Regions from separate parts of the Tepidibacillus sp. LV47 genome, predicted to be linked through region 2. Evidence: riboswitches for the same ligand, from Rfam matches in the RefSeq annotation. Region 2 holds a riboswitch; the other holds the start of a gene.
What was found. A riboswitch is a leader RNA that binds a small molecule or an ion and turns the genes downstream of it on or off. The one in region 2 is predicted to bind cobalamin.
Positions count from the first base shown of each region.

Region 1: another riboswitch for cobalamin. It lies ahead of ACMW72_RS02525 (energy-coupling factor ABC transporter permease); the one in region 2 lies ahead of ACMW72_RS06655 (FecCD family ABC transporter permease).

Region 1 covers NZ_JBLWIF010000001.1:514,562-519,657, reverse strand. Annotated here, with positions in the region: gene ACMW72_RS02535 (radical SAM protein) at 98-766, opposite strand; gene nrdD (anaerobic ribonucleoside-triphosphate reductase) at 780-2,744, opposite strand; cobalamin riboswitch at 2,878-3,073, opposite strand; cobalamin riboswitch at 3,244-3,439, shown strand; gene ACMW72_RS02525 (energy-coupling factor ABC transporter permease) at 3,640-4,401, shown strand; gene ACMW72_RS02520 (energy-coupling factor ABC transporter substrate-binding protein) at 4,337-4,666, shown strand; gene cbiQ (cobalt ECF transporter T component CbiQ) at 4,675-5,096, shown strand, end outside.
Region 2 covers NZ_JBLWIF010000004.1:93,797-98,892, reverse strand. Annotated here, with positions in the region: gene yqeH (ribosome biogenesis GTPase YqeH) at 1-34, opposite strand, end outside; gene ACMW72_RS06670 (YqeG family HAD IIIA-type phosphatase) at 35-556, opposite strand; gene ACMW72_RS06665 (MTH1187 family thiamine-binding protein) at 704-1,018, opposite strand; gene ACMW72_RS06660 (ABC transporter ATP-binding protein) at 1,141-1,920, opposite strand; gene ACMW72_RS06655 (FecCD family ABC transporter permease) at 1,924-2,958, opposite strand; cobalamin riboswitch at 3,105-3,291, opposite strand; gene ACMW72_RS06650 (response regulator transcription factor) at 3,828-4,502, opposite strand; gene ACMW72_RS06645 (DUF302 domain-containing protein) at 4,653-5,045, opposite strand.

The DNA.
Region 1 (5,096 bases), on a different contig from region 2:
TATCACCTCCATCCAATAGTATGCACTTAACAATTATCAAAGATTCCCTAATAAAAAGGATACCCGTTTATTTTAGGTATCCAATGGCTTGAGCTTTCTAGATTTTGGAATGAGAGATGTCTAGAAACTCATTAATTCTATATTCCACTTGTGTTTGATATTTTTGATTGAGTGTTTTTATGTAATACTCAATTTCTTCAAAAAATTCATCGCTTAAAATAGGATATTTTACTGTTCTGATTTGGCTATAAGGGCTATTTTGTTGAATGACGAGTTCAATAGATGTGAGTAGTTTTTCTAAAAAATGTTGAGTTGGTTCAATACCCATAATGGCTTGAAAAATCTCTTTGTCTTCATTGATATCTAATAAATGATAGGGCAATTTCATATCAATATGAAAACCATCAACTAATTTTTGATTGATTAATGTCTTCATTTTATCTGGGGAAGTACCGTTGGTATTGATAATAATCAATCCATGAAATATACTTCGGATTCTATTTAAGAAGTTGATTATGGGTTCAATCTTTTCTAATAAAAATTCTCCACCACTGAAAATAATTGCATCAAAAAAATAGCCGTTCAACTGAATTTGCTGGATAATGTCTTCTTCTGTAAAAAATTCTTCATGTTTTTTTGCTACGATTTCATCATAATTATGACAACCAAAACAGTGCATGTTACAACCAACGAGGGAATGGATAAGTAGAGAATGGTGGCCTGGTAGATCAACAAATGTTCTCATCACTTGTTTATAAAACTTCATACGCCATCCCTCTTTAAAATACCTCTGTTAAAATATCCTCGTGGTGTAATTCCTTTAAATGTTCAGATTTTATACGTTTTCGTGTATTCCAATCAAATCGTCTAGCTTTACTCCAAAAATTTTGTTCACCATTATAAAAACCCTCTTGATCTACTTTTATCTTCTTTCGAGCGATCATGCGAACATATCCAATCACTCGACTAAATGTGGCGATATCATCACTACCACAAACCGGGCATAATTCAATGTTTTTCCCATCTTCGGCCAATAATTGCTGACCACAAGTCATGCAACTTGTGATGGTGGGTGTTAAAGTAATATAATTGATCGGCTTTTGAAATAACTTGTCGATATAATCTGCTAATAGATTAGGCTCAACCTTTGTTTCTAGAAAATGATGAAGAATACTTCCTGAGGTAGCATAAGCTTGAAATTCTGCAGCATTCTCTATCTGGGCTGAAAAGTCTTCTTCACTAAAGGGAAGCATACAACCAGAAGTTAAATAAACATCTTCTCCTTTTCCTTGAACAAAAATTTCTCGGTTATGTTCTTTTGCCCATTTCATATCATGGCGAGCCAGTTTGATTCCGGCATTTTCAGCAGGAGCATATTCTATTCCGCAAGCAACTTGGTCACGAACGATGAATTCATTTATCACTTCAGTCATATATTGCATAATTTCATGGGCAAGTTTTTTTCCTTGTTCATCTTTGATTCCATCTTTAAAACCAATATTGATCAATCCTTCATGCATACCAGTGATGGCAAAAACATTAAAATAATTTTTAAGGTCTTTATTAAATGCAAAGAAAGTGGGATATAATTCTTTATTTGCTTCAATCCATTTTCTTTTCGCTTGATGACCTTTTTGCATGATTTCTAGGTATTCGCGCATTTTTTGTTTTAATAAATCTTTGTCATGGCCAAATTCCATTAGAAGGCGATTGGCGTTTAAATTAAGTACTTGCACGGCACCAGTTGACCCCGTGGAACTTCCAAAAATACCACTCCCCACTTTAGAGAGCAAGCTTAAATCGATCTGTAAACGACAGCATAAACTTCTGCTGGCTTCTGGATCCCGGGCCTTTATGTAAGGATTTAATTTTTTATAATAATCATTATCAAAGGGGAATGTACGAAAATTTTCAAAATAAACGCCGCCCCAATTATACATTTTGTCTAACAAATATAAGAATAAATCATTATCAAAGTTAAAATGATCATCAATCGGAACAGTGATCAAAGGAAAGGTAAAAGGAATGCCATTTCCTGTTCCTTCAGCCATCACATCGATAATCGCTTGATTAATCCGATCAAAATATTCAGAGGGAATTTCTTTATATTTCATATTTCTTGCTTCTCCACCAATGACTATGTATTCATCTTTGATTTCTTCGGAAGGTTTGCCAAATTCCATCGTTATATTGGAAAAGGCAGATTGGGAACCGCTTCGAAGAGGCATATTCATTTCCCAAATTAAGCTTTGGAATAATTGTTTTAAATCGTTTTGGGAATACTTCTTTTGTGTTTCTGTTTCTTCAAAATATAAATACGATGCAGCGACAGTTGTCATTTGCGACAGCATAACCGCTCCAGAAACTTGTTGAGACATTAAAACAACCACATTACTAAAATGACGTAAGAGCGTATCTAGTCTCTTCGTTGGTTTAGAAGACAGCATATTTTTGGCAAGGGTAGGGATTCCAAAAGTGGCGATATCTCTACACCCAACACTAACACAATAGGGACTTAGTTGTTTATCATGGATGTAGACTATTCCTTGATCATATAAATCTTTTAATTCTTTAGGTAAAATTTCATTTAATAGGAATTCTTCTTCTGCAAAATTGGTTAAGTGGTGTCTTAATAATGGCAAAGAATATACATAATTGCTGTTTTCCCTTTTTAAAAAATCTGTCTTTTTGTTTTCTACTTCTGATGTAAATGACCTGATAATTTCACTTGAACTGTTAAACATAAAAAAGCCTCCTTGTATATTTGATAAAAAAAATCCGCTCAATTTTGAGCGGATTGAACGATGGCATAAAAAGGCAATTATAGAAAATATACCTGTTTATACAATCGTTCCATCCTCTCAACTCCCGAAGAAAATGAAACTTGAAAAGTAAGGCAGGTCTCCTGACTTGTGCTTCTTCCTACTTTGAATCCTTCCCGTACAAGAGCCATGAAGCATTCTTGTACAGTGGCTTTTACTCATTTCGTCCACACTTACAGTTGCGGGGACAGTTCTGGACTTTCACCAGATTCCCTTTTAAGTTTTAAAACACCTTACTTTTTTGTATAAAACACTATATATTGTTTTTTTTTAGAACGATTCCTTCTATATGTTGTATTCCTTATTTGATATTAAATAACAAATTTTGCTTTTTTGCAATGATTATTTTTTATACAGTAACAAAATGAAAAAGTTTATTGACATGCTATCAGTCATGAGGTATATATTAAGTTAATAAAATTAAATATGAATGGAAATAGGTTCCAAGTTATGCAATCATAACTTGGATTAAAAGGGAAGTCGGTGAAAATCCGACACGGTCCCGCCACTGTAACGAGGAGTCTGTATAAATCAATGCCACTGATTGCAAAATTGGGAAGGCCTTATACAGACGGTGAATCGAAGTCAGGAGACCTGCCTATTTTCAAAACACATAACCCTACGGGAGATAGGGGAGTGTTTGTCGTTTCATTGCCATATCAACATTGTTAAACATAAGCACTTCAACGCTTTCCTTGTAAAACGGAGTGAAGTGTTTTTTTCGTGAAACAGGTGGTATGGCGGAATATTCGTTAGTCTATCAAGCACTTCTATCTTTAGGGTAGGGGTGCTTATTTTATTGGAGGGAGGAATTGATTTGCAATATCGATCATTTAGTGTTGAGGTTTTGTTATTAACGATTTATTTTTTGTTCATTCCACAACCTGCTTATGCGATGCATATTATGGAAGGCTTTTTGCCGGTTAAATGGGCTGCTTTTTGGTGGGTGATTTCTACTCCGTTTTTCGTATTTGGAGTGAAAAGGATTCGTATCGTTATCAAAGAAAATCCTCAATTTAAATTACTCCTTGGTGTAATAGGGGCGTTTACTTTTGCCTTATCTGCTCTAAAGCTACCATCAGTTACGGGAAGTAGTAGTCATATGACAGGGGTAGGATTAGGTGCGATCTTATTCGGTCCAGCGATTATGAGTGTAATTGGGGGAATTGTTTTACTTTTTCAGGCTCTTTTACTCGCTCATGGTGGAATTACCACTTTAGGTGCTAATCTTTTTTCGATGGCGATTATAGGGCCAATATTTGCAGTAGGTACGTATCATTTATTTAGACGTTTGTTCCATAAAGATAAGCTTGCAATCTTTTTCGCCGCAAGTTTAGGGGATCTAATGACTTATGTTGTGACTTCATTTCAATTAGCTCTTGCGTTTCCTTCACAAATTGGAGGAGTGATGGAATCATTTCAGAAATTTTTTACGATCTTTGCTGTTACTCAGGTGCCGTTAGCGATGATCGAAGGAATCATTACAGTTATTGTTGTTCAACTCTTAAAGCAAAATCATCAGCAAGAACTGCAAATTCTTTTACAAAAAGAAAGGAGGTTTTTTACTTGGGGTAAATAAAAAAATACTACTTAGTGTATTCGTTTTGTTCCTTATTCTCTTTTTACAAAATTTTTTAGGAAATCTTGAATTTACTGGGACGGATGATCAAGCACAAGGAGTAATTTCAACGATAGATCGAGATTATCAGCCATGGATTACAAATTTATTTTTTGAACCTAATGAGACAATGGAAAAGATCCTTTTTTCCGTTCAAGCAATTTTAGGATTCGGTGTTCTCATTTATGGAATTGGTTTTTATCAGAGGAAGGATAATGACAGGTGAGAAATTAAATGTTGAAAATTGATCAAATTGCGTATACCAATCGTTTTATTCGACTTGATCCTTTCATCAAATTGATATTTGTGTTTGTAAGTTTTATCCTATCTTTTTTGTTTCATTGGATTGGCGATCTTATGATCTGGGTTATTACTGTCACGATCACTATTGGTTTTGCCAAAGTGCCATGGAAGGATTATCTAACATTATTGCTAGGGATGGGTCTTTTTCTAGGAGTAAGCCTTATGAGCATTATGCTATCCATTTCTCCATCACCAAAAATGATGTTGGGCTTTCTTTCCATCGGCCCTTATTATATTGGGATTACGAAACAAGGAATAGAAACAGCAGGAAGTATATTTTTTCAATCGCTGTCTAACACGGCAAGCTTACTTTTTCTTATACTGACCACTCCTTTTCATGACTTAATAAAAGT
Region 2 (5,096 bases):
CGCCACAACCTTCACAATATAGCATTTCTGACATTTATTCATCCTCCCAAGCAATCAATCCTCTACGTTTTAACCATTTCATGATTATTCGTTCAATCACTCGAATGATCTTCGTTCCTAATTTTTCTTTTTTTGAAATGGGAATAACAAGAATCGTATAAAACCCCATTCGCTTTCCACCAAAAATATCCGTTAATAATTGATCACCAATGACAACTGTTTCTTTAACTGTCGATTGCAATCGTTCCAATGCTTGTTTAAATGCTCGTTTTAGGGGTTTTCTTGCCCGATGTATGTATGGAACGGTTAGTGGATCAGCAAATTCAGCTACTCTTGTTAAATTATTGTTGGATACAATTATGACTTTAAAACCCATTTCTTGTAAATCATCTAACCATTTTACCAATTTAGGAGTGTAATAAGGAGAATCAGCTTCCACAAGAGTATTGTCCAAATCGGTAATAATGGAAGTGATCCCTCTTTTTTTCAGGGCATCAAGATCAATATGATAGATAGACTGAACATATAGATCTGGTACAAAGTTTTTTAATAACACGTGCAAAAACTCCTTATGTATAAAAATAAATACGACGATACTCTACAAAAATGGTTATCGGCAATAACTATACCATATTTATCCTTCCTTCTGCAAAACATTAAAAAAGACTACAACAAGGTGTAGTCTTCTTTCATCAAGTAGTGTTTAGGCCTCATGCCCCAATTTCTCATTTACTGAGCGAAGTTTTTGTTCGATTGATGCTTGTTTATCTCTCCTGTCATCGATACGAATTAAAGTGGATACACGTAAAGCACCATTTTCAAAAGGGACTTCGTGCATTCTCATGATCACAGCCATAATATCTTTTAAATCACCTTCAATAATCGTACTCATTGCCGTAAGTTGAAATTTCACTGGTTCGGGTGCTTCTTCTAATACTTTATGTACATTAGCCACATATTGACTTATACTTGGACTGCCTGTTCCTAGAGGAGTTATCGTTACTTCTACAATTGCCATCATCATCACTCCTTTTCCTAAAAAAATGAGGTTCCATTTCCACTATCTTAATTTTAACAAAGATTTTCCATAGAAAACAACTGGACATTTCATTTCACTCATAAAGGATACGTATCATTAGTTTATTGCCCTTGTAACAAAATTTGTGGAACCTTTCGTATTGGATGCTGTACTAAAATTGGCTTTGTATGGTAAACTCGTTCAATTTCCTTAACATTAAGCACTTCCTCTACCTTACCGATAGATTCAATCTTTCCATCTTGAATTAAGATCAATTCATCACAGTATTGAGCTGCCAAATTTAAGTCATGGAGTACCATTACAATCGTAATCTCTTTTTCTTGATGCCATTTGCGAATATGTTCTAATACTAAGATTTGGTGACCAATATCTAAATAAGTGGTTGGTTCATCTAGAAATAAAACTACCGGATCTTGAACCATCGCCCTTGCCAAAGAAACTAATTGGCGCTCACCGCCGCTTAATGTAGCCACTTGCTGAAAACGTTTCTCCCATAAATCCAATTGCACCAGGGTTTTTTTTACTAGGTCTTTATCCCTTACCGATAAATCTGTGAAAAAGTCTAACCACGGATACCTTCCCATCGATACCACTTCATTAACGGTAAAAGGGAGAGGCGGAGTTCCCTCTTGAGACATTACCGCTAATTTTCGAGCTAACTCTTTCTTACGATAGCTCGTTATGTTTTTACCTTGAAATAGAATCTCACCTTCATCAACGTCAAACAAACCGCTCATGGCTTGTATTAAAGTGGTTTTCCCGCTTCCATTTGGCCCAATGATGCCAAGAACACGTCCCTTTTCTACTTCAAAATGAATGTTACGCAACACTTGTTTTTGTCCAAAAAAATGAGACACACGCTTAACTTGGAAGAGACTCAATTTTTAACCCCTCCCATTTCGATTTTTATAAAAGAGATATGCGAAAAAAGGCGCACCTAAAAATGCAGTCAGAACACCGATGGGAATTTCGCTTGAAGGAATCATCGTTCGCGCTAAAGTATCTGTAAGGATTAAAAAAACTGAACCAGCTAAAACAGACACAGGGAGTAATATTCGATGATTTGCACCAAATAAGACTCTGAGTATATGAGGAATAATTAAACCTACAAACCCAATTATACCTACAATCGAGATCGCAGAAGCAGCTAGTAAGGAAGCAATGGTCAAAATCCTTACTTTTTGTTTCCCTACTTCCATTCCTAGGTAGGTTGCCGCATTCTCTCCTAAGGCAAGAACATTCAGGTCTTTATATTGAAAAAGTAAAAAGATTGTACCAAATAAAAAATAAGGGATGAGAACGAGAATATCGGTCCAATCATGGTTGGCTAAACTGCCCATAAGCCAAAAGATGATCGATTGAAGTTTGTTATCAGATATGGTAATTAAAAAGGAAAGAACGGCCCCCATAAGGGATTGAACGATCACCCCAGCAAGAATCAATGTTTCACTTCCTCGGTAATATTGCCTTTTCGCCAAAAGTACCACAAATCCCAATGCCATCATTGCCCCAAGAAAAGCAAAGATGGGAAGGGTAAAATGACCGAATAATGAAAGATCAGGAACAAAGATTAAAGTGGATGCTGCGCCTAAAGCTGCTCCAGAAGATACACCCAAAATATACGGATCCGCCAAAGGATTTCGTAAGACACCTTGAAATGCCACACCGGAAATGGACAACATCGCACCTACTAAAGATGCCAAAATAATTCTGGGCAAACGTAAATTGATAATGATCATCTCATCACTAATTTCCCAATCTGGAGCGAGTTCAATTCCAGGAAGTTGATTCACCAAAATTTTCACTGTTGAAACGAAGTCTAAATGAACAGATCCAACAAACAGGCTTGCAAATATAGAAAAAAAGAGAAGAAGGAACAAAGATCCTATGATAAGAGCAAGATTCTTTTTTTGTTTCATAGCAACACCTATTTTAAAGATTTGGATAAATAGGGCATGTCAAGGAAAAGTAAAAGTCCCTTTTTACCCGAAGATAAAAAGGGACATAAGGACATCATGATCCAATTTGTCAATGAGATAGATGCCTTCCCTTTTCCTCGAAGGTTAAGCTTCCTTAACAAATAGGCAGGTCTCCTGGCTGATGGCATACCTTCCACTCCTTCCCGTCTTACGACAGTGGATTCATGTGGAGGCTTACACCAATCACAGTGGCGGGACCGCGTCGGATTCTCACCGAACTTCCCTTTTCATCTTTCTGACGAATCAGAAAGAACCTATTTGCCACACGTTATTTTATTTTCTGAGTTCATTATAACGTATAAAAACAATTTAACAAGCACTATCTTATCTTTGTTCAGAGTTTTATAATCAAAAATAAGTTTGTACATTAAAGCGCTTTTAGAGTTCCTTTTTCACATCTGTTGAGTTCAAACTGCTTTTGCAATAACTCTGCCTCTTTTTTTTTGTGCTAAAAATTCCCACCTTAAAAAAAGGCGGGTCTAAACTCATCTGTTGGCTTAACAATTCATAGTTCTTTATTCTTTACTTTCTTCTTTTTTGCCAATCATAAATCAGCCAAATTATAATAAGAAGGCCGATAAGAACGATAAAAATCCAAAACGTTCCTCTCATCCAAAAATACATATGGTGAAACATCATTTTTCTGCCCATCATCATCCCCATCGTATTTGGAGAAAACCAAATCATCCGAACAGCAAACAAGAGGAAGGAACCACCGAAAAAAATTAAAAATATAGAAAAAATAACCCATAAAAAAATTCTCATAATTCCCACTTCATTCCCTCAGAATAGATTTAAATATCTCATTCTTATTCTACTTTATATCCTATTCCCCATACCGTTTTTATGATTTGTTCTTTCACTCCAGCTTTCCGAAGTTTTTCTCTCAAATTTTTAATATGAGAATCAACAGTACGGTCCTCTCCCACAAAGTCAATCCCCCAAACCATTTCAATCAATTGCTCTCGCGACAAAACTTTTCCTTTATGTTTCATTAAGACCTCCAATAAATCGAATTCGGTTGGGGTAAGGTTTATCGTTTCTTCTAGGTAAAAAGCAATCCTTGCTGAAAGATTTAAAACAATCCCTTTATATTTCAATAACTCATCTTCTTCTGTACTTTTTTGTATTCTTCGTAATAAAGCCTGAATACGAGCAACCAACTCTGCCTCTTCAAACGGCTTTACCAGGTAATCATCAGCTCCAGATGTAAGCCCAGTTACTTTATCCTCTGTCGTACCTTTTGCTGTCAGCATCAAAACAGGGATATCAGATATTTTCCTTATTTTCTCTAATGTTTCCCATCCATCCATCACAGGCATCATCACATCAAGAATCATTAGATCATAATTTTCTTTTAAGATTTTATCATATGCTTCTTTTCCGTTTTCTGCTTCATCTACGTGAAAATCATGTTGTTGTAAATAAATCCGTAAAAGTTGTCTCATATGAAATTCATCATCAACGATTAGAATTCTTGTCATTATTTATCAACCTCTATAAGATTATAGAATGAAACTATAAAGAAAGTATGAAGATAAATCCCTTTTTCTTGGATTAGTTTATCAAAAAAATTTAAATAAAAAAATCCCACTGTGTATATCACACAATGGGAAAAGTATCGTATTTAAAACTTATTTTGCTGCTGCGTCCATCACACTGATCATTAAACCTTCTACTTTGTCAGCGATTTTATTCCATTCTTCTTTTCCATATTGATTTAATAGGAAAGTAGGTCTTGGTAGACGAACATTTACACCATTTTCATCTTCAGTAACAGTGATTTTACAAGGTAGGAAGATTGATACTTCAGTACCTAAAGAAAGGATTTCGTAAGCTTCACTAGCATTGCAAATTTCTAATACACTAACCTTCTTTTTGAAGTCATATCCTTTATTTAAAATGTTTTCATGAATATTGATGCGAGATACAATTTTAAAATTGATTTTTTTTAGTTCTGCATCAATGGCTTCGATCGTTGATTCAAATTCTTTATTTGATGCAACAACGTATTCAAAATTTTCCATTCTATACCCCTCCAAAAAAGTTTTTAGGAATAATTCCTATTTCCATCTTCC